DNA from 3 places in the Lactobacillus sp. UMNPBX15 genome. Region 2 is predicted to be linked to each of the others. Evidence: predicted binding sites of a transcription regulator. Region 2 holds the regulator's gene; each other region holds the start of a gene.
What was found. Region 2 encodes HrcA, which represses chaperone genes, less so after heat shock. Its sites were predicted from a motif close to TTAGCACTCNNNNNNNNNGAGTGCTAA; they were not measured.
Positions count from the first base shown of each region.

Region 1: a site for HrcA is predicted at 8,168-8,194, ahead of CP366_RS00735 (ATP-dependent Clp protease ATP-binding subunit). Genes of this name have one in related genera too.
Region 3: a site for HrcA is predicted at 9,275-9,301, ahead of groES (co-chaperone GroES). Genes of this name have one in related genera too.

Region 1 covers NZ_PCYV01000001.1:137,708-148,702, reverse strand. The annotation lists gene CP366_RS00765 (peptide chain release factor 3) at 1-784, shown strand, start outside; gene CP366_RS00760 (helix-turn-helix domain-containing protein) at 799-1,608, shown strand; gene CP366_RS00755 (ABC transporter ATP-binding protein) at 1,710-3,278, shown strand; gene CP366_RS00750 (hypothetical protein) at 3,402-4,145, shown strand; gene CP366_RS10615 (transposase) at 4,512-4,640, shown strand; partial or broken gene CP366_RS10610 (IS5/IS1182 family transposase) at 4,728-5,245, shown strand; gene CP366_RS00740 (DUF1827 family protein) at 5,504-5,785, opposite strand; gene CP366_RS00735 (ATP-dependent Clp protease ATP-binding subunit) at 5,931-8,123, opposite strand; gene CP366_RS00730 (hypothetical protein) at 8,328-8,510, shown strand; gene CP366_RS00725 (phosphocarrier protein HPr) at 8,623-8,889, shown strand; gene ptsP (phosphoenolpyruvate--protein phosphotransferase) at 8,889-10,622, shown strand; gene spxA (transcriptional regulator SpxA) at 10,846-10,995, shown strand, end outside.
Region 2 covers NZ_PCYV01000016.1:9,006-20,000, forward strand. The annotation lists gene lepA (translation elongation factor 4) at 1-363, opposite strand, end outside; gene CP366_RS05285 (bis(5'-nucleosyl)-tetraphosphatase) at 471-926, shown strand; gene dnaJ (molecular chaperone DnaJ) at 986-2,137, opposite strand; gene dnaK (molecular chaperone DnaK) at 2,220-4,073, opposite strand; gene grpE (nucleotide exchange factor GrpE) at 4,090-4,674, opposite strand; gene hrcA (heat-inducible transcriptional repressor HrcA) at 4,687-5,736, opposite strand; gene ribF (riboflavin biosynthesis protein RibF) at 5,874-6,824, opposite strand; gene truB (tRNA pseudouridine(55) synthase TruB) at 6,830-7,723, opposite strand; gene CP366_RS05320 (ribosome-binding factor A) at 7,779-8,144, opposite strand; gene infB (translation initiation factor IF-2) at 8,164-10,767, opposite strand; gene CP366_RS05330 (ribosomal L7Ae/L30e/S12e/Gadd45 family protein) at 10,772-10,995, opposite strand, start outside.
Region 3 covers NZ_PCYV01000022.1:50-11,044, reverse strand. The annotation lists gene zwf (glucose-6-phosphate dehydrogenase) at 1-216, opposite strand, end outside; gene yajC (preprotein translocase subunit YajC) at 320-712, opposite strand; gene ruvB (Holliday junction branch migration DNA helicase RuvB) at 772-1,791, opposite strand; gene ruvA (Holliday junction branch migration protein RuvA) at 1,831-2,418, opposite strand; gene mutL (DNA mismatch repair endonuclease MutL) at 2,418-4,343, opposite strand; gene mutS (DNA mismatch repair protein MutS) at 4,343-6,919, opposite strand; gene groL (chaperonin GroEL) at 7,178-8,803, opposite strand; gene groES (co-chaperone GroES) at 8,857-9,141, opposite strand; gene CP366_RS06365 (hypothetical protein) at 9,323-9,838, opposite strand; gene CP366_RS06360 (NlpC/P60 family protein) at 9,884-10,852, opposite strand.

The DNA.
Region 1 (10,995 bases), on a different contig from region 2:
GACATTCTTGAACAGCTTTGTTGATTTGGCTCCAGCACCAGAGAGTCACACAGTTAATGGGGATGAGGAGCTAAGTCCAGAAGATCCAGAATTTTCAGGCTTTGTCTTCAAGATTCAGGCTAATATGAATCCTCATCACCGTGACCGAATCGCCTTTGTTAGAGTCGGTTCTGGTGAATTCAAGAAAGGCTTGGATGTAACTTTAGCTAGAACTGATAAGCCAATTCGTTTAAATAATGCGACTGAATTCATGTCAAGCGAGCGAGTACAAGTTTCTGATGCGGTAGCTGGCGATATAGTTGGCTTATACGATACTGGTAATTTTCAAATTGGTGACAGTATTTATGCTGGTAAGCGCAAGATTGTTTATCCACCATTACCAGAATTTACACCTGAATTATTTATGCGAGTAACTGCTAAGAACGTGATGAAGCAAAAATCATTCCATAAGGGTATGAACCAGCTAGTCCAAGAAGGTGCAATTCAGCTTTACCGCAATTATCAAACGGATGAGTATATTCTTGGTGCTGTTGGTCAATTGCAGTTTGAAGTGTTCCAATTCAGAATGAAGAATGAATATAATTCTGAAGTTGAAATGAACAGTATTGGTCATCGTGTTGCGCGCTGGATTGATCCGGAACAGCTTGACCCACGCATGTCTAATACTCGTAACTTATTAGTTAAGGACCGTTATGGTAATCCATTATTCTTATTTGAAAATGAATTTGCGGAACGTTTCTTCCATGACAAATATCCAGATGTTGAATTAACAGAAAAACTTTAGGCAAAATAAAAGCTATGGGAATTAATGCGGCACTAAAAAAAGCACGTCAATCGCGGGGACTGACACAAGAACAATTTGTAGCAGGAATTTTATCACCAGCTCATTATTCTAAAATTGAGCGTGGCTTGCATGACATATCAGCTAAGGACTTAATGGCAATTTTGCAGAAAAATAAAATTTCATTTGCTGAATTCTTTAAGCAAAATATGATCTCACAAGCTGACGATGAAAACAGTTTAGGTGATCAATTACAGACTGCTTATTATAATCAAGATCTTAACCAAGTTAGAAAATTGGTAACAAAAATTCAACAACTGCCGCATCATGATCTTCTAAAAATCAAAGCTAAGTTGATTTTTACCTTACTTGAAGGAAAACGTAAATTTGATGTCAAAGATAAAAATATAATATTGCAGCGTTTATTTGCAGGCGATAATTGGCTTCAAGATGAATTTAGTTTAGATTTGTTAGCAAATTTTGGTTCTTCTATCTTTACTCATGATGATTTTACTTTTTTCTTTCAAAAAATTTTCACTACTTATAATGATAAAATGTCTGAGCAGACAGAAAAAATGCAAACAACAATTGCCACTATTTGTGTGAATTATTTATATACTTGTGCTGAAAATAAATTTGTAAAAGATAATAAAGAGCCTATTTATTTACTTGGGCAATTAAGTCAAACGCCATCTTTAGTCTTATATAAAATCATTGGTCATTTTTATCAATGCTATTTTGCTGGAGATACAGAGCAGGTATTAGCTATTAAGAAATTGATCAAGGCAAGTAATTTAGAAAATATTCTGTCTATTCTTCCAGAATAATTTGCATATATGCAGATTGAAGATCATTTTTGCAGAAAGCTATTTTTATCGTGAACTAAAGCAGATAATGAATCCAACTTAATTGAAAGGGAGATTCATTTATGAAAAAGTTTATTGACCTCAAATGGTTTTCGCTCAGTATTATTCTGTCATGTTTAAGCGGATTATCTTTGCCTTTTAGCACATGGTCATACTCCGAAATTTTTGCGTTAATTACAGGTAAAAGTATTCCAAATACGGTGAGAATGATTATCGTAATTACAGTATTGCAAATCTTACTTGTAATTGTAGAATACTTAAATAATCGAGTAATTAATCGTAATGTAGCACTATTTAATCAAGAAGTTCGTGAGTATCTGATGCAGACGGATTTTGTAAAAACAGGAGAAAAAGAAATTTCTAATCGAATTTCTTTCATTAATAATGATCTTAACCTGATTGAAGAAAAGTACTTTAGACAGTTATTTTCACTAGTATCTACTGTGGTTAAAATTGTTGGTATCGTTACTGTTGCGCTGATAAATAGTGTAGTCCTGACATTAGTCTTTGTTGCTTTTGCCAGTCTTTCAAGCCTTATTCCTAGTTTGTTTAGCAAGAAAACAGCCAAGCAGTCATCCAATTGGAGTAAATCAACAGGTAGCTATGTAACGTTTATGTCGGATTTACTCAAAAATATCAATACGGTTTTAAATTACAATGTATTATCTCTATTTGTAAAGAAGGGTAGTAAAGTAATTAAAAATTCTGTTGAGAATAAACGTGAACGTGACGATACAATTGCTAAAAGTGATTTTTACGTTGATTTATTAGCTTACTCACTAGACTTCTTACCAATTGGAATCGGCATTATTATGGTAATTCAAGGACACATTGCTTTGGCTTCTTTTGTTGCCGTTCAATACTCTAGCGCTTGGATTGTAAATAGTTTCTTTAGTATTAATAGTATTCGTAATCAGATTGCTGCTACTAAACCAATGACCGCTAAGTTGTTGTCTTTCAAGCCTTTAACGACTAAGCAAGATGAAGCTCCAGTCAAATTTAAGCAATTAAATATGGACAATGTAACTTTCGGCTATCAAGCTGATAGTCCAGTGCTTAATAATGTGAGTTTATGTGTTAATAAAGGAGATAAAATTCTGTTAACTGGAAAGTCTGGTGAAGGTAAATCTACTTTACTTAAGGTGTTAATGGGTAAATTATCTCCGCAGAAGGGAAGAGTTTTGGTTAATGATCAGGCTGTTGAAACGCAAATTTTTAGTGAAGTTCAACAATCTTCGCAAATTTTTAATGAGACTTTACGCTTTAATTTAACTCTTGGTAAACAATTTGATCAAAAGCAAATCGTGGCTGCGGCTCAACAAGCAGGATTAACTAATTACCTTCAAAAACATGGCTTAGATACCGTAATTGAAGAAAATGGGCATAATCTTTCAGGTGGGGAAAGAAAGAGAATTGAATTAGCGCGTGCTTTTCTCTTCCAAAGAGAAATTTTAGTAGTTGATGAAGGAACTGCTTCACTTGATCCGCAAACTGCTGAGCAAATTCATAATGTCTTTTTGAATTCACCATTAACAGTAATTGAAATTGACCACCATATTTCATCAACGACGATGAAGAAATTTACGCATCATTTTGACTTAGAAAATGGAAAATTGGTAAATATTTTTTAACGTAAATTGCAATAATAAATTGAACATTTAGGTTATCCTTCTGCACGTTCATTTTATACAATTAAAATTTTTGTTGGAATATCTAATAGAGAGTTAGTAGGATTAATTCCAGGAACTTCAAATGTGGGTCATTATGTAAGTAATAGTTTAGAGTTTGAGAAATATAGAATTTACATAGTAAAAGAACGTGAAATAGCACTAAGTACTTATAGTTCTATTCATAATTCACTGCAAGTACTTGAAAGTGGGCATGTTTTAGGATGTTATAATTATATTAGTACTTTATTTGATTGTAGTTTTGTTTTTAAAGACTATGATGATTATAATACTGTTACATTTACAAATATTTCAAAATTAGCTAATATTTATGATAAATTTGGGTTCGTAATAGATAAATTTAAGCATCGCTCTAGTGGTAGATACTATGGGATGCTTTCAAATTGGAATTTAAATCGTAATAACTATAAGTTTAATGAAATTTCTAATTTTGATATAGCTAGAATTTCAAAATTAACAGATGAAAATGTACAAAGTGTAATTCCTATTTCTTATACGAATCATAAAGATTCAAAGAATTATTTAACCGATGAATTTATTCAAAAGGAATATCCATTTTTGCATCCCACTTTCGAATCTGTAATTACAGTTTTAGCATTAAACTTAAGTGTATGTAATACTCACAATTTGGAAATTTACCTTGAAAAAATAGGTGCTCTTGCACAGACTATATGTATGAATAATTCTAGTAATCATGTTGTAAATAGACCGGTTAAGCAAGTTATACCAAAAAATTGGGAAAAGATAGACAAATTTAAACGTAATAAAAATTTATTACCATTTTATGCAGTAATAACTACCGTAGTGTAAGATTTCTTAATTAGATTTTAGTAATACTCAAATCGATAATAACGGACCGCAAGTAACTGTTATATCAAGTACTGCAATCCACTTTGCTTGAAATAGAAACTTTATTCAGTACGACTTCAGGCTATAATTACTGGAAAATAATCGAGTACTGTCCTCACTGCAATTTAGTGCGGCAAACAGAAGAAGAGAATCTTGTTAACTGGCTATTAGATTTAAAGGGCTTTGGTACAAGATATGCACGAAATACTGTTGCTAAGCTAAAGAAATGTTAGAGGCTTACCCTGTGGCTGCCAGTTATAGCGTAGAAATCTTGCAGGTAAATATTATGTAACAAGATTGATCAAGCTCAGTCAAAAAAGAGAAAGCTTGGAAAGCATACCTGTTTTTGCCCAAAACATGGCAGTCAGAGTCCTGGCTGAACTAGGCGATGTACGCGGATTTTCTAATCTAAATAAGATCAGTGTCTTTATTGGGATCGATCGTGAGCGGTATTAATCTGGAGAGATGAACTCTAAGTTTAAGTATTACTAAACATGGCAATACAATCGCGTGTAAGATACTTTACCGGCTAATTGGACAAATAAATCAAGCAATCATGCCAATGAACTGATTAAAAAGAGCTTCATCTACTTTACCAACCTTTTGGAAGATGAAGGCTTAATCAATGAAGGTGCTGTCTTTATCGATGGTACGAAAATCGAAGCTGATGCCAACCGCTATACTTTTGTTTGGCGCAAAGCGGTTGAAAAGTATCATGAAAAGCTGAAAGGTCAAGCAGTTGAGCTTTACGATGAATTGATTACTAAAGAAAAAGAAGTAGTCAAAAAAATGGAAAAAGAAAAGGTTCAAACTAGTCAAGGCTTGGAGAAATTGGCTCGAGAAACTGAAGCAGAAATTAACCAGCTGACTGAAGAATTTCTGCTAGGCGTAACAGCTACTCTAAGACCGATCATGACGCTACCTTTATGCATATGAAGGAAGACCACATGAAAAACGGTCAGTTGAAGCCAGGCTACAATATTCAAGCAGCGACTACTGATCAATATGTAGTAGATTATGCCATTTTTCCTAACCCAACAGATTTTAAAACCTTAGAGCCAGTTTTCGGGCATTTGAAGAACGTATTTGGCATGCGCAGAACGCATCTGCGAAGCAAAAAGAGGTCGAAACCGATATTGGCCTTTATGATGGTTTTGAACAAATATGGGCAAAGAAGATGGATGAAGGACCATCTTTTATTGTTAAAAATTTAAAGAGACCGAAAAAACGATCAAGATTCTTGAAAAAGAAAATCTTGATCGTTTTCATTCATCTGGAAGTTATTTTTTCCAGACACTTTTGATACAACAATATTTGGATTACTTGTCAACGTGAATTTCGATTACATGACGACTCTTGTCTACAGTCAAAGTGTATGAAGAATCATAATCTTTAATTAAACGCTTGATTACGAATTCAATCTCATCTTCGCGAACACGACGGTCATGGTTTTCAAGTGCAATACCGATAGAATCCTTACTTTCAGTATAAATAACTGAAGTATTACCAAGAGAATAAACTTTAACATAGTTTGCATCGGTAGTGTTGAGCTGACTGTGAACCAAATCAGAGTAATTATTGGTTACATCAATTAAATGCATGGAATTCACCTGTTTCTGTTAGCTTTACTTCTTCAAATTTAGTATACCTCAAATTGAGTAGCATATTTTTATTTTTAAGAAAAAAGATTTCTAATATTGCTTCGAAATCTTTTGGTATAACTTGGACTTTGTCTTTTATTAAATCCTATTCATTATTTGCTTCATCACTGATTACAATTTTACAATCAACAACATCGGCTTTTAAATTCTTAGCCTGTGCATGATCAAGTTTGAAATCAGCCACATTATCTTCAATCTCTTCTTGGATGGTACGACGAAGAGGACGAGCACCTAAGGCAGGATTAAAGCCATCTTCAACTAATTTATCTTTTGCAGCAGCAGTTACATCAATGTGTAGGCCTTGATCCTTAACCATATTGTTGGTATTTTGCAACATTAAGTCAACAATCTTAAGCAAGTCTGGCTTAGTCAATTCATTAAATTCGATTACATCATCAAGACGGTTCAAGAATTCTGGCTTAAAGAATTGGCTCATATTATTTCTAGCAGATTCATTAGCTTCATCTTCGTTTTCTGCTGTAAAGCCAACGCTAGCGTTCTTAATGCCTTGTCCTGCATTAGAAGTCATAATAATGATGGTATCCTTGAATGAAACTGTTCTACCTTGTGAGTCAGTTAAACGACCATCGTCAAGAATTTGCAAGAAGAGGTTCAAAACATCTGGGTGAGCTTTTTCAATTTCATCAAGCAAGATCAAACTATATGGGTTGTGTCTAACTTGTTCAGTTAATTGACCAGCTTCTTCGTAGCCTACGTAACCTGGAGCAGAACCAATTAATTTGGAAACTGAGTATTGTTCCATGTATTCAGACATATCGAAACGAATCATTGCATCTTCTGAGCCAAACATTTGCTTAGCCAGTTGCTTAGCTAACTCAGTTTTACCGACACCAGTTGGACCAACGAAGAGGAATGAACCAATTGGACGGCCTGACTTGTTGAAACCGATTCGGTTACGACGAATGGCACGAGCTACTTTTTCAACAGCCTTGTCTTGGCCGATAACGTGAGCCTTTAAATCAGCAGCTAGATTTTGCAGTTGGTTTTCTTCTTGCTTTTGAATATCACCAACAGGAATGCCTGTTTTTTCTTCTACGATCTTGTCCATGATCTTATCAGTAATAACAGGGGACTTGTCAGGATCTACCTTTTGATCTTTAACCTTTTCATATTTTTCAATTTGATCACGGTAGTAGGCTGCTTTTTCGTAATCTTCGTTTTTTAAGGCTTCTTCCTTCAATTGCTCTGCGGCATTAATTCTTTCTTGCATTTTATCCTTATCAATATAAGGAATGGTTAAGTTCATTCTAGAACCTGCTTCATCAAGAAGGTCAATAGCCTTGTCTGGTAAAAATCTATCTTGAATATAACGTGCTGAAAGTTTTGCGGCAGCTTCAATGGCTTCATCAGTGTAGTGAACATGGTGATAGTCTTCGTAGCGTTTTTGAATACCTTTTAAGATGCGAATTGTTTCGTCAATTGAAGGTTCTTTAACTTCAACTGGTTGAAAACGTCTAGCTAAAGCAGAGTCTTTTTCAATATCGCGGTATTCTTTGATGGTAGTAGCACCAACTAATTGCAATTCGCCACGAGCCAAAGCTGGCTTAATAATGTTACCGGCATCCATGCCACCTTCAGCATTACCGGCACCAACGATTTCGTGAATTTCATCAATAAAAAGAATGATATCGTCGTTTTGTTGTAATTCTTTAATTAATTGTTCCATTCTTTGTTCAAATTGACCACGAATACCGGTACCTTGAACAAGTGAAACAACATTTAATGAAATAATTCGTTTGTTCTGCAATTTTGCTGGTACTGATCCATCTACGATTTCTTGAGCTAAGCCTTCGACAACGGCAGTCTTACCAACACCTGCTTCACCGATTAAAACAGGGTTGTTCTTAGTTCTTCTATTTAAAATTTCGATAACCCGAGCAATTTCTTTATCACGACCGATTACTGGGTCAATTTTGCCTTTTTTAGCAAGGGCAGTTAAGTCTGTTCCGTATTGGTCAAGTAGGCTTCTGCCGTTTTGACCACCATTACCAGCGCCTCCCCCCATTTGCATTCTAGGATCGTTATTTCTCATTTCATTATTATTGTTTGCGGCATTGTTGTTATTTCCGTTTAATGCGTTGAATAAATCATCAAAGTCGCCAAAAAATTCATTATTATTCATTTTTCCTTGATTTCCTTGTTGATTTTTTAATTCTTGATAACAGTGTTGACATAAATCTATTTCGCGGCTTTGGCCATTAACCTTAGTGAAAAGGTGAATAGAAGCGGGCCGCTCATGACAATTTTGGCAAAGCAAAATATAGTACCGCCTTTCTTTTCAACTGTACCAAAATTATATTATTAGCACTCTTGGTAGTCAAGTGCTAAGACTCAAACACTTATTTTTTGTAAGAAATGCTTTTGTTACCGCAAACAAAATATTAATATTTTTGAAAATTGAATATAAATAGTAGAATTAATAGTGGAAAAATTATAAAATTTTAAAAGAGTGGTGATATTTTTGGATTATCAGAAAATTCTAGATCAATTAGTCTCAGGTGAGATAAAAGAGTATAAAGTTGAGCCAAAAGATGCGTTTGATCTTCAAAAGACTATTAGAAATTATGGAAAAAGACAATATATTACCGGTAGGGCAGAAAGAGGCGGCGCGATTGTGTATACCGCTACGAATACCGATGAATAAATAATGTAAACTGTTACATTGCAGTTGTCTAATCTGTAAAAACATGATAATCTAATACTCGAATGGGTATTTATTACCAGTTTAATTTTTCAATTTAAAGGAGATATTTATAATGGAAAAACGCGATTTTCATATCATTGCAGAAACAGGTATTCATGCACGTCCAGCTACTCTTTTAGTACAAGCTGCTTCAAAGTTTGGCTCAGATGTTAACTTGGAATACAACGGTAAGTCAGTAAACTTGAAGTCAATCATGGGTGTTATGTCACTTGGTGTTGGTCAAAATGCTGATGTTACTATCACTGCTGAAGGTGATGACGAAAAGGACGCATTGGACGCAATTGCCGACACTATGAAAAAAGAAGGTTTAGCTGAATAATGACCAAGACTTTAAAAGGAATTGCTGCAAGTGATGGTATCGCTATTGCTCCAGCATATCTTCTTGTGGAGCCTGATCTTTCATTCTCTAAATCTTCAATTGCTGATGTTGAAGCTGAAGTAGCTCGTTACAACGATGCAATTAAGACTTCAACTGCTGAAGTTGAAAAGATTCATGATATTGCTAAAGAAAGCTTGGGCGATGAAGAAGCTCAAGTTTTTGAAGCACACTTAATGATTTTAAATGACCCAGAATTTACTGGTGCCATTGAGAATGAAATTAAGGATTCAAAGATCAACGCAGAAGCTGCTCTTGATGAGACTGCTAAGAAGTTTATTGCTATTTTTGAAGGGATGACAGATAATCCTTACATGCAAGAACGTGCTGCTGACGTACGTGATGTTTCAAAGCGTATTATGGCTCACCTTCTTGGTAAGGAATTACCAAATCCTGCTTCAATCGATCATGAAGTAATTGTTGTAGCTCACGACTTAACTCCAAGTGACACTGCTCAACTTAACAAAAAGTATGTTAAGGGTTTTGTTACTGATATTGGTGGTCGTACAGCACACTCAGCAATTATGGCTCGTTCACTTGAATTGCCAGCTGTTGTTGGTACTGACTCAATTACTAAGGATGTTAAGAACGGCGATATGTTAATTGCTGATGGTCTTGACGGGGATGCAATTATTGATCCAAGTGACGCTCAAGTAGCTGATTACAAGCAAAAGAGTGAAGCATTCCTTAAGCAAAAGGCAGAATGGGCTAAGCTTAAGAATGAACCATCAGTTACTGCAGATGGCAAGAAATTTATCATTGCTGCTAACATTGGTACACCTAATGATATGCCAGGTGTAAAGGATAATGGTGCGGAAGCCATTGGTTTGTACAGAACAGAGTTCTTGTACATGGACTCTAGTGACTTTCCAACTGAAGAAGCTCAATTTGATGCCTACAAGGAAGTTATTGAAGGTATGAATGGTAAACAAACCATTATCAGAACCTGTGATATCGGTGGTGACAAGCACCTTGATTACTGGGATCTTCCAGAAGAAATGAACCCATTCTTAGGTGTTCGTGCTATCCGTCTTTCTATGCAATACAAGGATATCTTTAGAACTCAATTAAGAGCTTTACTTCGTGCATCTGCATACGGTCCATTAGGAATTATGTTCCCAATGATCGGTACTTTAGCAGAATTACGTGAAGCTAAGCAAATTTTAGCTGAAGAAAAAGATAAGCTCGCTAAAGAAGGCGTTAAGATTGGTGATGACTTGCAAGTCGGTATGATGATTGAAGTACCTGCTGCAGCCGTTTTAGCTGATCAATTTGCAAAGGAAGTTGACTTCTTCTCAATTGGTACTAATGACTTAATTCAATATACTATGGCTGCTGACCGTGGTAATGATAATGTGTCATACTTGTACCAACCATATAACCCATCAGTACTTCGTTTGATTAAGCACACTATTGATGGTGCTCATGAAAACGGTATTTGGTGTGGTATGTGTGGTGAAGCTGCTGGTGATAACACTATGTTCCCAATCTTACTTTCAATGGGACTTGATGAATACTCAATGAGTGCAACTTCAATCTTACGTATCAGAAGCTTAATGAAGAAATTGAACACTGCTGACATTAAGGAATTAGCTAACGAAGCTTGTTATGTATCAGAAACTGCTGAAGACAACGAAAAATTAGTTAATAATTTAATGAAAAAATTGAACAAGTAGTTTTAATTTGCAAAAAGAGACTGTGATGTCTCTTTTTTTATTTTTAATAATTTTAAACAAAATGAACGAAATCTTCACAAATAATTCACGTTTTATCTTTAGTATTAAGTAAATAGCAGAGGTAAACGATAAATTAAGCACTTACGAAAAAGAAGCTTATATGGTATACTAGCTATGAGTAAAGAAACGTATACAAATATTTGTTCTGAGGAGCGTGATTTTTATGGTAGATTTATATGTCTCTCCTAGTTGTACTTCATGTCGCAAGGCAAGAGCGTGGCTTGAAAAACATAATATTCCATTCAAGGAAAGAAACATTTTTTCTGAACCATTGACTAAAAAAGAATTATTAAAGATCTTGCGGATGACTGAA
Region 2 (10,995 bases):
AGTTTGAGCTTGTACACCTTGAGAAGCATCAACTACCATCAAAGCCCCTTCACAAGCAGCCAAAGAGCGTGATACTTCATAAGAGAAGTCTACGTGCCCTGGTGTGTCGATTAAGTGGAAAATATAGTCTTCACCATCTTCAGCATGGTATTTAACTTCAACAGAGTTCATCTTGATAGTAATTCCCCGTTGGCGTTCGAGCGGCATATCATCTAACATTTGATTCTTAAGTTGACGCTGACTAACAGTATCAGTTAATTCCAAAATTCTGTCAGCAATAGTTGATTTACCGTGATCAATGTGTGCCACGATCGCAAAATTTCGAATATGTTTTTGATAGTCTTTTAATTTTTCTAAATCCATAAAATCGTTCACCCTTTACTATGTAATAATTATTATAGCAAAGCTAGATAAAATCACGAAATTGTAGCATAATAATTTCCAAATTTAATAATACAAGGAGTTTAATGATGATAACTGAAAAATCAGCCGGTGCTATCATCTGGCGCAAACAGAAATCACAACTAGAATATCTAATGATTCAAAGTCAACCTTATAAACAATTTCCAAGTGCTTGGGGATTTACTAAAGGACATTTAGAAGGAACAGAATCTAATGAGGACGCTGCACAAAGAGAAGTTTATGAGGAAGTGGGTCTTAACCCTAAATTTGACTTTACGTTTCATCAAGTTGATACATACCATTTAACAAAAAATCGCCAAAAAGAGGTTACTTTCTTTTTAGCAGAATTTATTGAAGGACAACAAATTAAACTACAAGAAAGCGAAATTCGTCAAAGTGCCTGGTTAAGTTATGATGAAGCTCAAAAATGTCTGGCTGCACAAAATTACAAAGAATTCAGCTACAAAGAACTTCAATTAATCTTAAAAAAAGCAAACAGTTATCTTCTAAACAAAACAAAATAAAATAATATTTTTTCATAGAAAAAGATTTCTACCGACAAAGTAGAAACCTTTTTTAGCATTTACATATTAAACTTATCTTTTAAGCGTTCAAAAAATCCTTTTTCTTGTGGTGTAATATTGCCACCACCATCATGAACAAAGTTGGTCAAATCTTTCTTTTGCTTATCATTAATGTGCTTTGGAATAACAATATTAACTGTAGTAATTTGATCACCATTGCCATTACCACGAAGATATGGCACACCCTGTCCACGCAAAGTAAACTTCTTATTAGGTTGCGTACCAGCTGGAATAGTTAGCTTTACATCACCATGCACAGTCTTAACGTTAATTTCATCTCCTAAAGTAGCCTGAGCAAATGAGATTGGTACTTCTGTATAAATAGTCTGGCCACGACGCTCAAAATCTTTAGATGGTTTAATTCGATAGTTAATATATAAATCACCATATGGTCCGCCATTTATACCTGCTTCGCCTTGGCCTTGATATCTAAGTTGTTGACCATTGTCGATTCCCGCTGGAATATCCACTTCAATAGTATTCTTACGGTCAACTGTTCCTTTACCGCCACAGGTTTTACATGGATGCTCAATAATCACACCACGACCATGACATTTGTCACAAGTGGTTTGACGACGGATCATGCCCAACATTGATTGTTGAGTAATTGTCATATAACCAGTTCCATGACATTTATCACAGGTAATTGGATGTGTACCTTTTTCACAACCATTACCGCCACAAGTCTCACAAGTTTCGCTTCGAGTATAGCTGACCTGGGTCTTTTTGCCCTTAATGGCATCCATAAAATCAATTGTCAATTGATAATCCAAATCTTGGCCACGTTGTGGTGCAGTTGGATCAACCCTCTGTTGACGGCCTTGACCAAAAATATCGCCAAAGATATCGCCAAAATCACCAAAGCCAGAAGTATCAAATCCGGCACCGCCAAAGCCTTGACCAGCTCCACCACCAAAGCCACCTTGACCATTTACACCAGCAGAACCAAATTGATCATACTGCGCACGTTTTTGCTTATCGTGCAAAACCTCATAGGCTTCGTTAACCTGCTTATACTTTTCTTCAGCTCCAGGTTCATGGTTTAAATCTGGGTGATATTTTTTGGCTAATTTACGATATGCCCTACTTATTTCCTGATCACTGGCGTCACGATCTACGCCAAGTACTTTATAGTAATCTTCTTGTGCCATCTATTTGAACTCCTTGTATTCTCAAAAGAAAAGAACTACTCAATGGGTAGTTCTTTTCTCCTTTTGTTTAATTATAAACCCATTACTTATTTGGATCTACTTTGTGGAATTCACCATCTTGGGCATCACCGTTGTTGCCATTATTTGAATTACCACCTTGTGGGCCTTGAGGACCTGCTTGTGGACCAGCTTGACCAGCAGCACCACCATTTTGTTGATACAACTTAACAGCTAAGTCTTGAGCAGCCTTGGATAAAGCATCTTTCTTTTCTTTCATTTCATCCAAGTTGTTGTCCTTTTGGGCTTTCTTCAAAGCTTCAAGAGCATCTTCAACTGGCTTACGATCGCTATCAGAGAGCTTATCCTTAGTATCTTTCAAAGTCTTATCTGTAGTAAAGATTAATTGATCTACTTCGTTTCTAAGGTCTGCTTCTTCCTTACGCTTCTTATCTTCATCAGCGTGTTCTTCAGCATCCTTTTGCATACGTTTAATTTCTTCATCTGATAAACCGGATGAACTCTTAATAGTAATCTTTTGTTCCTTGCCAGTACCCATATCCTTAGCAGATACATTTACAATACCGTTCTTATCGATATCGAAGGTAACTTGAATTTGAGGAACACCACGTGGTGCTGGTGGAATATCAGTTAATTCAAAGCGGCCAAGAGTCTTGTCGTCTGCAGCCATTGGACGTTCACCTTGCAATACGTGAACATCTACAGCTGGTTGATTATCTGCTGCAGTTGAGAAGATTTGACTCTTTGAAGTTGGAATAGTAGTGTTTCTGTCGATTAACTTAGTGAAGACACCACCCATGGTCTCAATACCAAGTGACAATGGGGTAACATCAAGTAAAACAATATCCTTAACATCACCTGAGATAACACCACCTTGAATTGCTGCACCCATAGCTACAGCTTCATCAGGGTTAATTGAATGGTCAGGTTCCTTACCAGCCCATTCCTTAACTGCCTTTTGAACAGCTGGAATACGAGTAGAACCACCATTTAAAATAACCTTGTCAATGTCATTAACAGTAAGACCTGCATCCTTCAATGCATTGTCAAATGGTACCTTAGTCTTTTCTACCAAGTCAGCAGTTAATTCATCAAACTTAGCACGAGTTAAATCTGCTTCAAGGTGTAATGGACCAGCTTCGCCAGCAGAAATGAATGGAAGTGAGATATGAGTACTTGATACACCTGACAAGTCCTTCTTTGCTTTTTCTGCAGCATCCTTTAAGCGTTGCATTGCCATCTTGTCCTTCGACAAATCAACACCATTTTCATCCTTAAAGTTCTTAATTAACCAATCCATGATACGGTGATCAAAGTCATCACCACCAAGATGAGTATCACCATTAGTTGACAATACTTGAAAGACACCATCACCTAATTGCAATACAGAAACATCAAAAGTACCACCACCAAGGTCGTATACTAAGACTTTTTCATCTTGGTCTTTATTTAAACCGAAGGCTAATGCTGAAGCAGTTGGTTCGTTAATAATTCTTTGCACATTCAAACCAGCAATCTTACCAGCGTCCTTAGTAGCTTGGCGTTGAGCATCATTGAAGTAAGCAGGAACAGTAATAACAGCATCCTTAACTTCTTCACCCAAGTAATCTTCTGAGAATTTCTTAATATATTGTAAAATAAATGCTGAAATTTCTTGTGGTGTATATTCCTTATCACCAACTTTAACCTTATAATCAGCTTCACCCATGTGACGCTTAATTGAAACAATGGTATTAGGGTTGGTAATAGCTTGACGCTTTGCTACCTCACCGACTTGAATTTCACCATCTTTAAATGCAACTACTGAAGGAGTAGTCCGGTTACCTTCTGGATTAGTGATAATCTTTGGTTCTTTACCTTCAAGAACTGCAACTGCTGAGTTAGTAGTCCCAAGGTCAATCCCAATAACTTTTGACATATATTAGCTTCCTCTCTTATTGAGCAACTACAACCATTGCTGGTCTTAGTGTTCTATCCTTATATTGATATCCTTTTTGTAAAACCTGAACAACGTGATCTTTTTGATCATCATTCTCAGCTGCTACTGTTTGAACAGCTTGATGTAATGTCGGATCAAATTTAACGCCATCAGCCTCAATCTCAACTACACCGTGATCTTTCATTGCCTTCACAAGTGCATCCAGGGTCATTTGCACGCCCTTCTTTAACTGCTTAGACACATCATCATCGGCCTCAACGCTTAGGGCTCTTTCCAAATTGTCCATTGCTGGCAAAATGTCCTTCGCTAAGCTTTGAGATTCGTACTTAATTAATTGAGCACGTTCTTTAGTGTAGCGATTTTGCATATTTTGAATTTCTGCTTCACTACGCAAATACTTATCTTCAAGATCCTTGTTCTTATCTTTTAAATCAGCTAATTCTTTAGCTAATTTTTGATCTTGTTTATTTTTTTCTTGCTTCTTTTCTTCACCTTTATCGGCTTCTTTTTTAGCCTTAGGCTCAGAAGTCTTTTCTTTTTGCTCTAGATTTTTTTCACTTGGAAATTCTTCTTTACTCACGGCTAACCTCCTTTATTGAAACTTGCCGTAATAATCAAGCAACTTTTTAGCTAGTTCATTTCTAAAATATTCAAGCAACCCAATCATTTGTGAATATGGCATATTCGTTGGCCCAAGTAAAGCAATAGTTCCTTTACCATGGGAGCCAACACTGTACTCAGCTGTCAGCAAACTATAATTTTTTAATAAATCATTGGGTAATTCAGATCCCAACTTAACCTTTACTGGATAATTTCCAGACTTTGGATCCACCTTTGCATCCATTAAATTAGTGAACAGATTATTATGATCAATCAACTCGTACAAAGAACGAATGTCATTTACATCATGTTCAGAAGTATTATTGAGCAAATTAATCTGTCCATCCACATACATCTGCTCACTAGCTGCATCTTTTACGACATCTTCAACTAAACTAAGCAATTCAGTCACATGTTCGCCGCCTAATTCGTTTTTAGCTAATTCACTTAGCAACGAAACGTTGATTTCATTTAGGCTCTTTCCGACTAACTGATCATTAATCATGCGGACAGCCTTTTCAATTTCTTCGCCGTGAATATTATGTGGCAAAGCATATACCTGATTTTGAATGTTACCATCACTTGTAACCAAAATTGCCATAATCTGTCGTTGAGACAGCGGTACAATTCTAAATCCTGTGACTCTAACATCATGACTTTCAGGTCCTTCCGCAAATGCGGTATAGTTAGTTAAATCTGACAGAATTCGTGCAGCTTCTTGTACAATTTCATTTACTTGATGAAAAGGTCGATCTAATTGGCTTCCTATTGTATTATAAACAGACTCTGGTAATTGCAACGGCTCAACTAAATTATCAAGATAATAACGATAGCCCTCGCTTGAAGGAATTCGACCACTTGAAGAGTGAGTTTTTTCAATTAACCCCTGCTCTTCCAACACGGCCATTTCATTTCTAATCGTTGCACTTGAAACTTTAATTGGCAACTGCTTCATTACGGTCTTTGAACCTACTGGCTCATGACTTTGTGTAAAGTCTGTAATTATTGTTTTTAAAATAAGCTCTTGACGCTCGGTCAACATATTATATCGCCCTCACTTTTAGCACTCACATCTCTCAGGTGCTAACAGTTAATATGATACCAGAAATTAGCACTAAATCAAGTAGATTGCTAATTTTATTCAAAAAAATACGCACTTTTTTCAAAGTACGTAGCTTCTTAACCCTTTTGCTTAAAATAAGCCCTAATTTCTTGCTCATCTCGTTCAAGTTGCTCTTTCAGTTCAGGTAATCCGGCAAATTTTTTCTCACCTCTGGTATATTTATACCATTTGATCTTCATTGGCTTACCATAGATATCTTCATTAAAATCAAAAATATTAGATTCAATATATATCTTCTTGTCCTGATTAATGGTTACATTATAGCCAACGCTAGTCATGGAGTTATACCACTTACCATTTACTTTAGTCTTGGTAGCATAAACTCCAATTTTAGGAATCACCTTATGTTCTGCCCAAATCAAATTAGCTGTTGGATAGCCTAGCTTATGACCATTTCGTTTACCATGCCCAATGATACCACTCATTACATAATGGTGCCCCATTAATTCAGTGGCTAATTCCATCTGACCATCCTTAATTGCTTGACGAATTTCAGTTGAGCCAATTTTTCTACCGTTAAAAGTTTGCTTTGGCATCACTACAATATTAAAACGCCCTTTGGAAAATTGGGGTAAATTAGCCATATTTGCAATATTCTTAGGACCATAAGTGTAATCAAAGCCAGCAACAACGGTATCAGCATTTAATCTGACAATTACATTATCGACAAATTCTTGTGCAGAAATTTGACTGAAATTTTTAGTAAATGGTAAAACAGCCAAATAATCTACTCCTAATTCCGCCATTTTGTTAGCTTTTTCTTCCAAAGTTTCTAAGTATTTAAAATCTCGTTTCGACTCATAAACTTCCTTAGGATGTCGATCAAAGGTCAACACAACTAATGACAATTTCTTCTGTAATGCAATTTCTTTAGCCTGATTAATTAAGCGCTGATGTCCCAAATGAACCCCATCAAAAAAGCCAAGGGCAAGCACAATTCTAGTAGATAAAATATTTTCCTTAACAGGATATGTTAAATGAACGATTTTCACAGCTAATTCCTTCATTTCATTTATTCATTTTGCAACAGCATTAAGCTTGGGCGATAAAGCTTTCCTTTTTTTTCATAAATTGCTTTCACCTTTTTATTGTATCGTAGTGCAACTTTTTTCGCATTAGTTTCAAGCGAAATACCTGCTCCATTTTTAACTTTAAGCCACTTTTCTTCAGTTAAATCAACCTGAGTGTATTCCTTAAAAAATGCATCAATCGGCTGTATAAGTTCAGTGGCCTTTTCCGGATTCTCTTCAATCTCCTTTAATTTTACTGCTTGTGTAATATCAAAGCCAGAACTAGCTGTTCTTCTCAAATAAGTCATCGTTGCGGGGCAATCTAATTTTTCACCTAGATCATTAACTAACGATCTAACATAAGTGCCTTTGCTGCATTTAATCTTAAAATCAAAGCTTTCTTGCCCAGTATTTATATCAAAAACTGGTTCTTTAGTTAGATCATATTGTTTGACTTCAACCTTTCTCTGAGGTCGCTCGACTTCAATTCCTTCACGCGCATATTCATAAAGATGTTTACCATTCACTTTAACAGCAGAATAAATTGGAGGCACTTGAACAATTTCTCCTACAAATTTATTCATATTTTCTTGAATTTCTGCACCAGAAAAAGGCTGAATCAACTTTTTTTCTTTTAAAACAGTTCCAGTTGCATCATAACTATCTGTGCTATAACCAAATAGTCCCGTGCCAATATATTCTTTTGGCCTAGTATGCATCATTTCAATTAATTTAGTAGCCTGACCAATAGCAATTGGTAAAACGCCTGTCACCTCGGGATCAAGCGTACCAGCATGTCCTATTTTTCTAATATTTAATACGCGGCGCAAATGATAAACTACATCTGCACTAGTCATCCCTTTATCTTTATCAATAACTAAAATTCCGTTTAACATAATTATTCCCTATTCCTTTCAACAAAAAAAGGGCACCATCACGGCGCCCTCTTTTTTATTTGTTTTCCCGCTTAGCATCTTGTTTCTTAACTTCTGCAATCAAACGGTCAATCTTACTACCATACAAAACTGAATTATCACGTTTAAAAATTAATTCAGGAACCTTATAAACAGTTAATGTTTGACCAAGCAAATGACGCATCATGCCTTTTGCCTTTTCAAAACCTGCCTGAACCTCTTCTTCCTTATGCTCATCTTCAGTTAGCAGGCTGTAATAAACAGTTGCATATGAAAGATCATTCGTACATTCAACTGCGGTAATAGTTACACCACTTAAGCGCGGATCACGAATATTCTTTTGTAAAATCTTGGTTAATTCGCGTAGAATTTCACCTTCAACACGACCAATTCTATGCTTCATGTTTTCCTCCTAATAGTAATTACTTAGGCTCAACTTGTTGCATTTCGTAAACTTCGAATTCGTCGCCAACTTTAATGTCGTTGTAGTCCTTAATCGTTAAACCACAATCGTTACCTTGCTTAACTTCCTTAACATCATCTTTAAATCTCTTAAGTGAAGCAATTTCACCATCATACTTAACGATACCATCACGGATAACTCTAATCTTAGAATCATTCTTAACCAAGCCCTTATCAACGAAGGAACCAGCAATTGTACCAACCTTAGAAACCTTCCAAGTTTCACGAACAGTAAGATTACCGATAACCTTTTCTTCATAAGTTGGTTCAAGCATACCCTTCATGGCAGCAGTAACATCATCAATAGCCTTGTAAATAATGCTGTAAAGACGAATATCTACGCCATCGGTTTCAGCTTGGCTCTTAGCAGTAGCAGTTGGACGAACGTTGAACCCAATAATAAATGCATTTGATGCACCAGCCAAAGTTACATCTGATTCATTAATGGCACCTACACCTGAGTGAATGATATTTACACGTACGCCTTCAACTTCAATCTTTTCAAGCGATTGTTGTAAAGCTTCTACAGAACCTTGAACATCAGCCTTCAAGACAATGTCAACTTCCTTCATGTTTTCCTTCTTCATAGTATCGAAGAGGTTATCAAGAGTTACGTGTTGAACATTTTCACGAGACTTTTGTAAAGCTTGTTGTGCTCTAGCTTCACCAACACTTCTAGCGGTCTTTTCATCCTTAAATTCAACTAACTTATCAGCAGATTCAGGCACATCGTTCAAACCAGTAATTTCAACAGGTTCTGATGGTGTAGCCTTCTTAACTTGACGTCCACGATCATTAGTCATAGTACGAACACGACCAAAAGTGTTACCAACAACAATCGGGTCACCAACATTAAGTGTACCTTGTTGGATTAAAACGTCTGCTACAGGTCCACGACCACGTGACAAACGAGCTTCAATCACAGTACCAATTGCCATTTCAGTTGGATTAGCCTTAAGTTCCATCACATCAGATTGCAACAAGATCATTTGTAATAAGTCATCAACATTTTGACCTGTCTTAGCTGAAATATTAACGAAGATAGTATCACCACCGTAATCTTCAGGAATCAAATTGTATTTCATTAATTCCTCAGTTACGTGTTGTGGATTTGCACCTGGCTTATCCATCTTGTTAATTGCTACAATTATTGGAACATTAGCACTCTTTGCATGGTCAATTGCTTCTACAGTTTGTGGCATTACACCATCATCTGCAGCAACAACCAGTACAACAATATCAGTAATTTCAGCACCACGTGCACGCATGTTAGAAAATGCTGCGTGTCCTGGTGTATCCAAGAATGTAATTAAGCGATCATCTAATCTAACTTGGTAAGCACCAATCTTTTGAGTAATACCACCAGCTTCATGAGCTGAAACATGAGTATGACGAAGACGATCAAGTAAAGTGGTCTTACCATGGTCAACGTGTCCCATGATTGTAACAACTGGTGGGCGTTTAACCTGGTTTTTAGATTCCTTTGACTCTTCCATTCTCTTGTCATAGATATTATCAATATCAGAGATGTCTTCATGAACTTTTTGCTCAGCATTGATACCATATTCAGCAGCTAAAAGTTCAATTGTATCTTTATCCAAAGATTGGTTTTGGTTAGTCATCACGCCAAGCATGAAGAGTTTCTTAACAATTTCAGCTGGTTCACGGTGAATTAACTTACCAATATCTTGAGCGTTCATACCTTCTTCGTAAACTAATGATTCTGGTAATGGACGTTCCTTACGCTTAGTAAGTGTTTTCTTTGGTTTTTGCTCTTGTTGACGTTTTTTATTCTTACGCCGCTTTCTCTCTGAACGATCTGAATGGTCACTACGACCATTGCCAAATTGATTTTTACCCTTGCGTCCTGGCTTTCCCATGTTGCGACCACGATTATTGCCGCGTTTTTCTTCCTTAGGAGCCTCAGGAATAGTAACTTGAACTCGTTCTTTAGTCGCTTCAGGCTGTTGCTTCTTCAAACGAGCTGGAGAAGGCTTTAAAATCTTAGGACCAATAACTTTCTTTTCTACTGGTTCTGCTTTCTTCTTGTTATCTTTGTGGTTGGTTGTTTTCTTATTATCTTTCACTGGCTGTTCTTGTTTTGGATGTCTTAATTGCTCATGATATTCTTTTCTGGCTTTTTGGGCTTCACGATTAAGTTGCCCTTCTTCTGCCCGTTGCTTTTGTTTAAATTGTTGTAACAAAGCAGCTGCCTTTGGCTTACCTGTATTATTTCTACGATCATTTTTATTCTCATGACCGTGATTATTTGAACGACGTTTATTATTGCGTTTCTTAGAATTCTTAGAACTATTATTATCTTCTTGCTTCTTTTCATTTTTGCGAATAGAAGAAACAGAGATTTTTATTTTATTCTTTTTATTAGAAGATTTTGCAGCAGGAGCGGAGTTTTGGAAACTATTCTTTAACTTTGCAACCTGTGAATCATCTACTGATGACATGTGATTCTTTACATCTAAGCCTAAATCCTTTGCTTTTTGGACTACAACTTTGTTATCAACGCCGACTTCTTTTGCGATTTCATAAATTCTTTTCTTTGCCATCCAATCACACTCCTTCATTTATTTTTTTAACTAACGCCTTAGCAAAACCAGCATCAGTTAATCCTAAAACTTTGCGTTTTTTGCCAATTGCCTTTGACAATTCAATGGCAGTAAACATAGTTATCATAGGAATATTGTCTTTTCTGGCAGCGCGGTTTACTTTTTCTGCCGTGTTGTCTTGAACATCACTAGCCATAATAACCGCTTTGATTTTATGCTTATTAAGTT
Region 3 (10,995 bases), on a different contig from region 2:
ATTTTCATCAACAGTATCGTGCGTTTCATGAATAGCATCACTAACCTGCTCACGCAAATACTCATGTGACCAAGGACGACGAGCAGTTCCAATTACTGCAAAGTTGTCGTGAATTAAGCCTTGTTCATACAAATTAAACAAAGCTGGATAAAGCTTGCGATGAGCCAAATCACCACTACCACCAAAAATAATCATTACAACGGGAATATTCTTCATTTCAGATCCCTTTCTTTGAACTAAAATTGTCACTTCTATTTTACAACAAGGATTTTTTTAGCAAAACAAAAAGCGCCTAAAATGACGCTCTTAAGTAATATGATTACTTATCCTCTTTTTTAGTTTCGTCTGCTTTTTCTTCCGGCTTTTCTGCTGGAGCTTCAGCCTTAGTTTCAGCTGCAGGAGTTGCTGGTGCAGCAACTGGAATCACACGACGGACAGCCATTCTTTCAAAAGTTAAGTAAATGCCATCTGCATCAACCACGATAGTCTTATCACTGTTGATCTTGTCAACCTTACCATGCAAACCATCAACTAAGATGACTTCGTCACCCTTCTTCAATTTGTCCATCATTTGCATTCTTTGTTGTTGTTGCTTCTTTTGAGGACGAATCATACCAAAGTAAGTGAAAGCGATCAAAATAATAAATAAACCGATCATCATCCAGTTGCTACTTGCTGCAGCACCGGCATTTGCTAAAAATAAAATGTTCAAAATTTCCACCTCATTAAAATTATTTTCTAGATATTATAACCATTATACAGAAAATGGGACTATTTATCACCTGGAATTGGTAATCCTAACTGTAAATATGCTTTATCCGTCACCATTCTGCCACGCGGCGTGAGTAAAATAAAACCATGCTGCAACAAATATGGCTCATATAGTGACTCAATCGTTTCCATATCTTCACCAACATTAGCTGCCAAAGTCCGAATACCAACAGGACCACCATTATATCCTTCGATCATCGTTCTCAATAATCTGCGGTCTGTCTGATCAAGTCCCTCATCGTCAACCTGCAATTGTTTTAACGCGCCTTCAGTAGTCTCGAGCGAAATTGTTTTTTCTCCCTTAACTTCCGCAAAATCACGCACCCGCTTAAGTAAGCGATTGGCAACACGAGGTGTACCACGCGAGCGTCGTGCCAATTCATGGGCCGCCTCAGGCGCAATTGAAGTGTGAAAAACATCACTTGAACGCAAAACAATTTGTTCTAGCTCATCGATAGTGTAATACTGCATGTGCTCTACGATGCCAAAGCGATCACGCAAAGGTGCTGACAATTGCCCAGCCAAAGTCGTTGCCCCAATTAGAGTAAATGGTGGCAGCGGCACGTGAACTGCATGAGTAGTCTGCCCCTCGCCAATCACAATATCGATATAGTAGTCTTCCATTGCAGAGTAGAGTACTTCTTCTACTGGTTTAGCTAAACGGTGAATTTCATCAATGAACAAAACATCCCCAGGATCTAAGTCGGACAAAAGTGCCACCAAGTCGCCTGACTTTTCAATGGCCGGACCACTTGTACTCTTTAAATGAACTCCCAATTCATTGGCAATTACGAAAGCCAAAGTTGTCTTTCCTAACCCCGGTGGTCCATAAAGCAAAACGTGATCTAATGCTTCATCACGTTGGCGCGCCGCCTTAATATAAATGCTCATTTCTTTTTTGACCCGCTTTTGACCTAAGTACTGGTCGAGCGTTTGCGGCCGCAAAGAAAGTTCCATTTGTTGTTCTTCAGGATTCTCAATATCACCTGAAGTTACTTGATCTTTTGCCACCAGTTTCACTTCCTTAAAAAATAATCATCTGTTCTATTATACCAAGATCTACTTTTTAAGCAGTAATGCTAAGCCCTTTTTAATATATTGATCTGCAGTATTTGCAGCAACTTTCTCCAGTTTAGGCGTGATCCGATCCACTTCTTTTTGGGTATAACCCAAAGCAATTAAAGCAAGCAGTGCATCATTTAATGCTGGCGGCACATTCTCACCATTGTCTGGACGATCAAGCCGAGCAACATAATCACCTAATTTACCCTTCAAATCAAGCACAATTTGTGAAGCCGTCTTTTTACCCACACCTGGAAAACGAGTTAGGTACTTAACTTCACCTTGTTCAATCGCTTCCGCCAAAGAATTACTATCCTCAGCTGCCATGATTGCCATTGCACTCTTAGGACCAATCCCGCTAACACTAAGTAGTTTTAAGAACAAGCCCTTATCATCTTGACTTTGAAAACCATATAAAGTAATGCCAGTATCACGCACCACTTGCTCAATAAAGACCTTAGCTTTTTGGCCTTGAGTATAGGCAAAAGGTGTAGGACTATAGACCTTGTAGCCAACGCCCCCGACATCAACTACAACATAGCTTGGTGTAACCACAGTAATCACACCTTCAAAATATTCGTACATTATTCATCCTTCTTAAACATTTTTCTCAATTCATTTTGGCTCATTCTAACCAAAATTATCCGTCCATCTGCATCATGATATGGATCAGTACACTTGCGTAAATCAAGTAAAATTTGCTCAGCTTCAGCTGCAGATAATTTAATCTTGCCAGTAATTTCTCGCTTAGCTTGCATTGCTGCTATCCGGCTAAACAGGTTCTTTGCCTTTCCTTTATCCACATTCAAATAACCATCTAAAATCTTCCGAATTGAATCTTCGACATTATCGTGAATCCAAGTTGGATACGAACGAACAATAAAACTATTTTGTCCAAAATCTTCCAAATAGATTCCAACCTGCTTAATCTGTTCTACTTGATCCTTAATTTGCATAAAATCAAGATTACCAAATTCTAAAATAATTGGTGTTAACAAACCTTGTTGTACTACTTTTTTGGCAGTTATCATGTGAAAAATTTGCTCAAATTTTAACCTTCGTCTAGCAGCAACCTGATCAATTAAAAATAGGTCGCCATTATGTTGGGCAAGTAAATAAGTATCGGTCTGTCCAACATAAACCAAGCGAGGCAGATTATTAGCTAAAGTTTCATCCCCACTTGAAATGACTTCCTGATTAGTCCTAGTTGTAGGAAATGGCGTTAGTGCTTGCTGCAGAGCAACATTTTGTTTCCAAGTCTTAGTAACGATATATTGATCATCTTCACGTGGCTGATTAAGATCAACATATTTCTTTTCACTATCCTGCTTTACCGCCTCATTTTGAATATTATCTTCTGAATCATCAGATTCAATCGTTAAAAATTTTGGCTTTTCTTGTTCGCGAATTTCCGGTTCTTTTTTACGAGCTGTATTTACAACATCTTGATTTAAGTTAAAACTAAGCTGATCAACTAGCGTATCACGTTTATTTTCCAAATTAGCAAAAGCGCTAATTTGTTCAACTTTTTCCACAAGTGTATTACTAATTGCACTGGTGATTAAACGACCCAGTTCTTTTTCCTTGGATAAACGAACTTCCTGCTTAGTGGGATGCACGTTAACGTCCACTAACAAAGGATCTACTTTAATTGCTAACACAATAATCGGATAATGCCGCGCTGCTAATTTTGAGCCATAGCCATCCAGAATCGCAGTATTTAATTGAAAATTTTTAATATAGCGGCCGTTTAAGAGAATCGAAATAAAATTGCGTGTAGAACGTGTTAATTCCGGTTTAGACATCAGACCTGTAATCTTAAAATCGCTGTCTTTTGCCTCAAATTTTTCCATTTTTTCTGCGATATGACGGCCATACACGTTGGCAACTGTTTGCTTTAAATTATTATTTCCTGGCGTTCTTAATAAAATTTTGCCAGTATTTGACAAAGTGAAAGACACATGTGGATAACCTAACGCAAGTCGATTAATAATATCCACAATCTTCATAATTTCAGTTCTTGGACTACGCAAATACTTTAATCTGGCTGGCGTGTTAAAGAACAAATCCTTGACTGTAATTTTTGTTCCCTTACGAGCCGCTGCATCTTCTTGGCCTTTTTTATTGCCTCCACTATAGTTAGCTCGAATACCAATTGCGTTTTCAGTTGCAGTCAGAATTTCCACATGGCTAACAGCAGAAATCGAAGCTAATGCTTCTCCGCGGAAGCCTAAAGTGGAAACTTTAAATAAATCGTGTTCATTGGCAATCTTGCTTGTCGCATGTCGGGTAAAGGCTAGATCAACTTGATCACGTGCAATCCCCGTCCCATTGTCTTGAACTACAATCTGTTTCAAACCAGTATCTACAAAATCAACGCGAATTCGAGTAGCACCAGCATCTAACGAGTTTTCTACTAATTCCTTAACTACGCTAGCTGGGCGCTCAATTACTTCTCCGGCTGCAATCTGATTAGTTAAAGTTTCCGATAACTCATGAATTTTGCTCATTAATCGTCATCCTTTAAATCTTTTTGCCAATCAGCTACCATTTGCATAACCTGCAACGGTGTCTTATCTGCTAAATAAAGATTAGAAATATCATCAAGTATATCTTGTTGTGCATCAGTTATTGCGGGCTTGTCATTTTGTGTTTCAGTTTCTTCAACACTGTTTTCCACAGGCTCTGCAAATAAATCTAATTGCTGCGAAACTGGTGCTAGTTCACTGCCTTGTGCTTCAAGCCGCTTTAATAATTTAGTTGCCTCTCGCAAAACGTTGCGCGGCAAACCTGCTAATTGAGCTACATGAATTCCGTAACTTTGATCAGCAGGTCCAGGTAGGATTTTATGCAAGAAGATTAACTTGCCATTTTCTTCGGTAGCACCAACGTGAATATTTTTCAGATGATCCAGAGTCTCATCCATCACTGTCAATTCATGATAGTGCGTAGCAAATAATGCCTTAGCACCCACTTTGTCGTGTAAGTACTTAACAATTGCACCAGCTAAAGCCATTCCATCGTAAGTAGCCGTACCACGACCAATTTCGTCAAAGAGAACCAAACTGCGCTTAGTAGCATACTGCAAGGCTTCATTAGCTTCACTCATCTCTACCATAAAGGTACTTTGACCTGAAATTAAGTCATCAGCTGCTCCGATTCTTGTAAAAATTTGATCAAAAATTGGCAAATCAGCACTATCAGCTGGCACAAAGGAACCTACTTGAGCCATGATCGCAATCAAAGCCATTTGTCTCATATAGGTACTCTTACCAGACATGTTAGGACCTGTAATTAAATAAATGTTGGTTCCTTCATCCATTTTGACATCGTTAGGAATATATGAACCAGCCGTCATTACTTTTTCCACAACTGGATGACGGCCGTTAGTCACATTAATATCTTGATTATCTGCGTGAAAAGTTGGCCGGCAATAATTATTTTGTTCAGCTACTGTCGCAAAACCACAATAAACATCCAGCGCTGCTAGTTGCCCACCTAATTTTTGTAAAGCAGGGATATACTTCTTAACGTCCTCACGCAGCTTAACAAATAAATCATATTCCAAGTCAGTTGACCGTGTCTGTGCCTCAAGAATTAGATTCTCATGTTCCTTGAGTTCCGGTGTGATATAACGCTCAGCGTTAGTCAAAGTTTGTTTACGCGTATAACGATCAAGTGGCACCTTAGACTTGTTACCGTTAGAAACCTGAATATAATAGCCAAAGACCTTGTTATAACCGACCTTTAAGTTATCAATACCTGTCTTTTGCCGCTCATCTGCTTCCATCTCAGCCAACCATTTTTTTCCATTGTTCATGGCATCCCGATAGCGATCAAGCTGCGGATCAACCCCACCTTGAATCAGGCCACCTTCAGTAGTCAACACAGGTGGATCCTTCACGATAGTGGAAGTAATCATTTCGGCAACGCCCTTTAATGGATCAATTTTTTTAGCAAAATCGACCAAGATATCTGAATCTGATTGCTCTAAAGCATCTAAAATAACTGGAACGGCCTGCAAAGAACGTGATAATTGTAGTAATTCGCGCGCATTAACGTTACCAAAAGCAATTCGACCAGTTAAACGTTCCAAGTCGTAAACACCCTTTAAGGCATCAACTGCATTTTCTCGTGTAAAGTAGCCATCAAGCAAGGCCTGCACCATTTCTTCACGATGGTTAATTTCATCCATGTTTAATAATGGACGAGCTAGCCACTGCTTAAGCAAGCGTCCACCCATGGCAGTGTGTGTTTTATCCAAAACCCAGAAAAGTGAACCCATTTTTTTGCCAGTTTTGGCAGAAGCAACCAATTCCAAATTATTCTGCACAGTATGTGACATCTGCAAATATTGATTTACTTCATAGCTTTTGGCAATCTGCAAGTGCGCTAAACTTCTCTTTTGAGTTGAAAGCAAATAGCCAACTAACTGACGGGTAGCCTCTTTTTCAGCCCCATTAGTCAAATTCTGTTCAACATAAGAAATTTCAGCATGTTCACCTTCAATTGGTGTAGGTGCTGAAACCGTAATATTTGCCTTGTGCATAAAGTCCTTGTTTTGTTCAGATAATGACCCGTTATACACAACTTCACGAGTACGAAGTGACAAGAGCTCATTGGAAACAGCATCGAAACTCTTTAAATGAGTAGCATAAATTTCACCAGTGGATAAATCACTGTAGGCTAAACCAAAGCCACTCTTAGTGGTAATTACTGATGTTAAGTAATTTGAATCTTTAGCATCATTTGGGCCTTCATTCATCATGGTTCCCGGCGTCACTAATTGAATAATTCCCCGTTTAACCATGCCTTTGGCCTTTTTAGGATCCTCAAGTTGTTCACAAAGTGCTACTTTATAACCCTTTTCAACTAAAGTATTTACATAAGTATCCACAGCCATATGAGGCACACCTGCCATTGGAATTGGATTCTTAGTTCTATTTGATCGGTGCGTTAAAGTCAATTCAAGAATCTGTGCACCTTTAACTGCGTCATCTTCAAACAGTTCGTAAAAGTCTCCGACGCGATAAAAAAGAAAGGCATCAGGATATTGTTTTTTAATTTCGTAATATTGCTCCATCATTGGAGTTGTTTTTTCCGTCATTTATGTCTCTTTCCTATTTCGTATTTTAGATAGAGTTACGTACAATATTATACGCTACAAAAAGAAAAACTTCGAAGCTGAACTGATTGTTTAACTTCGAAGTCATTTTAATTATATTTGTTTTTGAACTAGAGTGAGAGTTTGTGCATAAGTTTAGTGCTAAAGCACTGTAAATGAACTTGATTACTTCGTAATCAAGAATTATATATCTAAATGCTAAAGCATTAAGATATATAATTACATACCCATTCCTGGTGCACCAGCTTGTGGAGCTGGGTTAGCTGGCTTTTCTTCAGGAATTTCTGCAACAACAGCTTCAGTAGTAAGCAGAAGAGCGGCAATTGAAGCAGCATTTTGCAAAGCGGTTCTGGTTACCTTGGTTGGGTCAATGATACCAGCATCTACCATGTTTTCCCAAGTATCAGTAGCAGCATTGTAGCCAATTTCGTTTTCTTGCTTGAGTAAGTGGTTCAAAACAACTTCACCATTCTTACCTGCGTTTTCAGCAATTTGACGAACTGGTGCTGACAAAGCTCTTAATACGATTTGGATACCAGTATTTTCATCTGCAGTATCAGCCTTAAGATCATTGATAGCCTTCTCAACGTCTACTAAAGCAGTACCACCACCAGCAACGTAACCTTCATCAACAGCGGCACGAGTTGAGTTCAAAGCGTCTTCAATTCTGTAACGACGTTCCTTCAATTCGGTTTCAGTAGCAGCACCTACGTGGATAACAGCTACACCACCAGTTAACTTAGCAAGACGTTCTTGAAGCTTCTTCTTGTCAAAGTCTGAAGTTGATTCTTCAATTTGCTTTCTGATTGAATCTTCACGTTCTTGAATAGCATCCTTTGAACCAGCACCGTCAACAATAGTAGTTGAGTCCTTGGTTACAGTTACACGACGAGCTTGACCTAATTGATCAATCTTAGTGTCCTTTAATTCAAGACCTAAGTCATCAGTAATCACAGTACCACCAGTCAAAGCAGCAATATCTTGTAACTGAGCCTTACGACGGTCACCAAAGCCAGGAGCCTTAACAGCTACAACGTTGAAGGTACCACGAATCTTGTTCAATACAAGTGTTGGAAGAGCTTCACCAGTAACGTCATCAGCAATGATCAATAATGACTTACCTTGTTGAACAATTTCTTGAAGAAGTGGCAAGATATCTTGAATGTTTGAGATCTTCTTGTCAGTGATCAAAATGTAAGGATTATCAAGATCTGCTTCCATCTTATCGTTGTCAGTTACCATGTATTGTGATAAGTAACCACGATCAAATTGCATACCTTCAACTACTGAAAGTTCAGTATTGATACCACGTGAATCTTCAATAGTGATAACGCCATCGTGACCAACCTTTTCCATAGCGTCAGCGATTAAGTTACCAACTTCCTTTGAAGATGATGAAACTGCAGCTACGTTAGCAATTTGGTCTCTTGATTCAACCTTGTGGCTAATCTTGTGCAATTCATTAACAGCAGCTTCAGTAGCTTTTTCAATACCACGACGAATGCCAACTGGGTTAGCACCAGCAGTTACGTTCTTCATACCTTCATTAGTAATTGCTTGAGTCAAAACAGTTGCGGTAGTAGTACCGTCACCAGCAATATCATTAGTCTTTTGAGCAGCTTCAGCAACAAGTTTAGCACCCATGTTTTCGTAGTGGTCCTTTAACTCGATGGATTTTGCAATGGTAACACCATCGTTAGTGATGTCAGGGTTGCCGTAACTTTGTTCCAAAACAACGTTTCTACCCTTAGGACCAATAGTAGTCTTAACAGTATCAGCTAACTTATTAACACCCTTTAAAAGAGAACGTCTTGCATTTTCTGAGAATTTAATATCTTTTGCCATATATTATCTATGCTCCTTAATTTACTTAATTATCGTTGGAAATTTTAACTAAATTACTTAGCAATAGCTAAAATGTCTTTTTCGTGAAGGACTAAGTACTTTTCACCTTCGTATTCAACGTCAGTGCCTGAGTATTTATCGTAAAGAACTACGTCACCCTTCTTAACAGCCATTGGAATCTTTTCACCGTTTGATGCGTAAGCACCTTCACCAACAGCTACAACTTCGCCTTCAGTTGGCTTCTTCTTAGCATTTGATGCTAAAACGATGCCACCAACAGTTTCTTCTTCTTCTTTCTTAACTTTAACGATCACGCGATCACCAATTGGTTGTAACACGTTTAGTCCCCCTTATGTTTAATTTTCTTCATTATATTTTTTATTACTTTATTAATCATTAGCACTCTTATTTGCTAAGTGCTAACTTACAAATATGATAATAAACTGTTTTGTGAAAAAAAGCAAGAAAAAATTAGCACTTTTTTCAATTGAGTGCTAATTTTGATTTTTCTTAACTTTTTTAACTAATTACAGTAATCAAACCATCAATAATGCCGTAAGTTAATCCCATTACATAGTACTTCTTATAAGCATCCCAGAAATCATGGCATTCTTTCTTATCTTTACCATCAATAAAAAAATATTTACCACTTTTTCTGCTGCTAAAAGTCTTAACCAAAGCATAGAAAACAGCAACTAGCGCCATAATAATGAAGAGAATGATTGGGAAGAAGTAGCCAATAATATTTTGTAAGTTATATGCTACACCTGCTGCAATTACCACTAATAGATAAATTACAGCAACTAGTTGATTGCAGATCAAACGTGGCATTTTTACTTTAACCGACAATAACAGCGATAAAAGTAGCGGCAAGCTTAAGATAATTATTAAAACTAACACGTAAATATTATTGATCTCTTTTAATTGAGACGCAAAAGTATGATCAAGCTTACCCCAGAAAATACTTAGAATACCTACTACCCAATAGACAGCCGTCATAATCCAGACATGTTTAAGCGTGCTGTTCTTTTTCATTCTTATTATCCTTTATTGATTAGCAAAATTATAGCATAGAGCATACTATTTAACGGGGCGAGCATAAGTGATTCGACCTTTGGCCAGCTTATCGCTCAGTGAGCTACCTAAACTAGAGCGGTGCACATCATCTACACCTAAGTTGCCGCCCTCTTCAATAATTTGCGTGTCCCAACCATCATATTTGCCATCAACAATTGCTGCATGTCCGTTTTGACCAACACCATTGCCAGTATTAACAATCACAATATCACCTGGGCGAATATTCTTGGCAGAAATTTTCTTCAAATAGCCATGAGTACTTTTAGCATCTCGTTCCATTGGCAGAGTAAAAAATGGAGCATTTCCTACACGATATCCTGCTCTCTTCATTACGATCCACACAAATCCTGAACAATCAGTTGAACCGTTTTTATTAGGATGACGCCAACTGCCAAAATTAGTTCGGTATGCACCTGTTCCATAAGTGAAATAGCCTAATAATTTACGAGCATTCTTAATCACTCTATTATGATATCCTGAATCATCGAACATCGCTGGAGATGGATCCTCATTAATATTGTCATACCAAGCTATGTCAAAATTCACATCATCAGAGCTTAATTCTGTTGACTGATCTGAATCATCATTCACATCATCTTGTGCCTGATATGCCTCAAGCTTTGCTTTTTCTTGAGCATAATTTAAAACATTATTTTGTTTAATGTATGCGTTAGGACCGATCTTATAATAAGCAGTACCATTAATCGTCTTAGTTCCTTGCACATTAATGAACTTGCCTTCATATAGTTGTGATTCAATTACTGGAACATTACCGGTTTGTATCTGACCACGTGTCTTAAAACTGGTCCTCTTACCATTACTCTTATACACATTAGAAGTAGTTTTAACTACATAATCTGTCTTAGGATTAGGCACTGTTATCGCTGCCTTTATTTTAGAGCTAGTTAGATTAATGCTAAAGACAGTTAATCCAGTTACTAATACTCCAATAACTCCACTTTTTAACTTCATAAAACATACCCTCACTTTGTTTTTCTTTATAGAGAACATTTTACTCAAACTTAAAATTGAAGTGCAACACTTAGTACTAAAAAACGCCAAGAAACAATCTTTCTTAGCGTCTTTTATTCTAATTGTTTTAATTTTTTGAAACT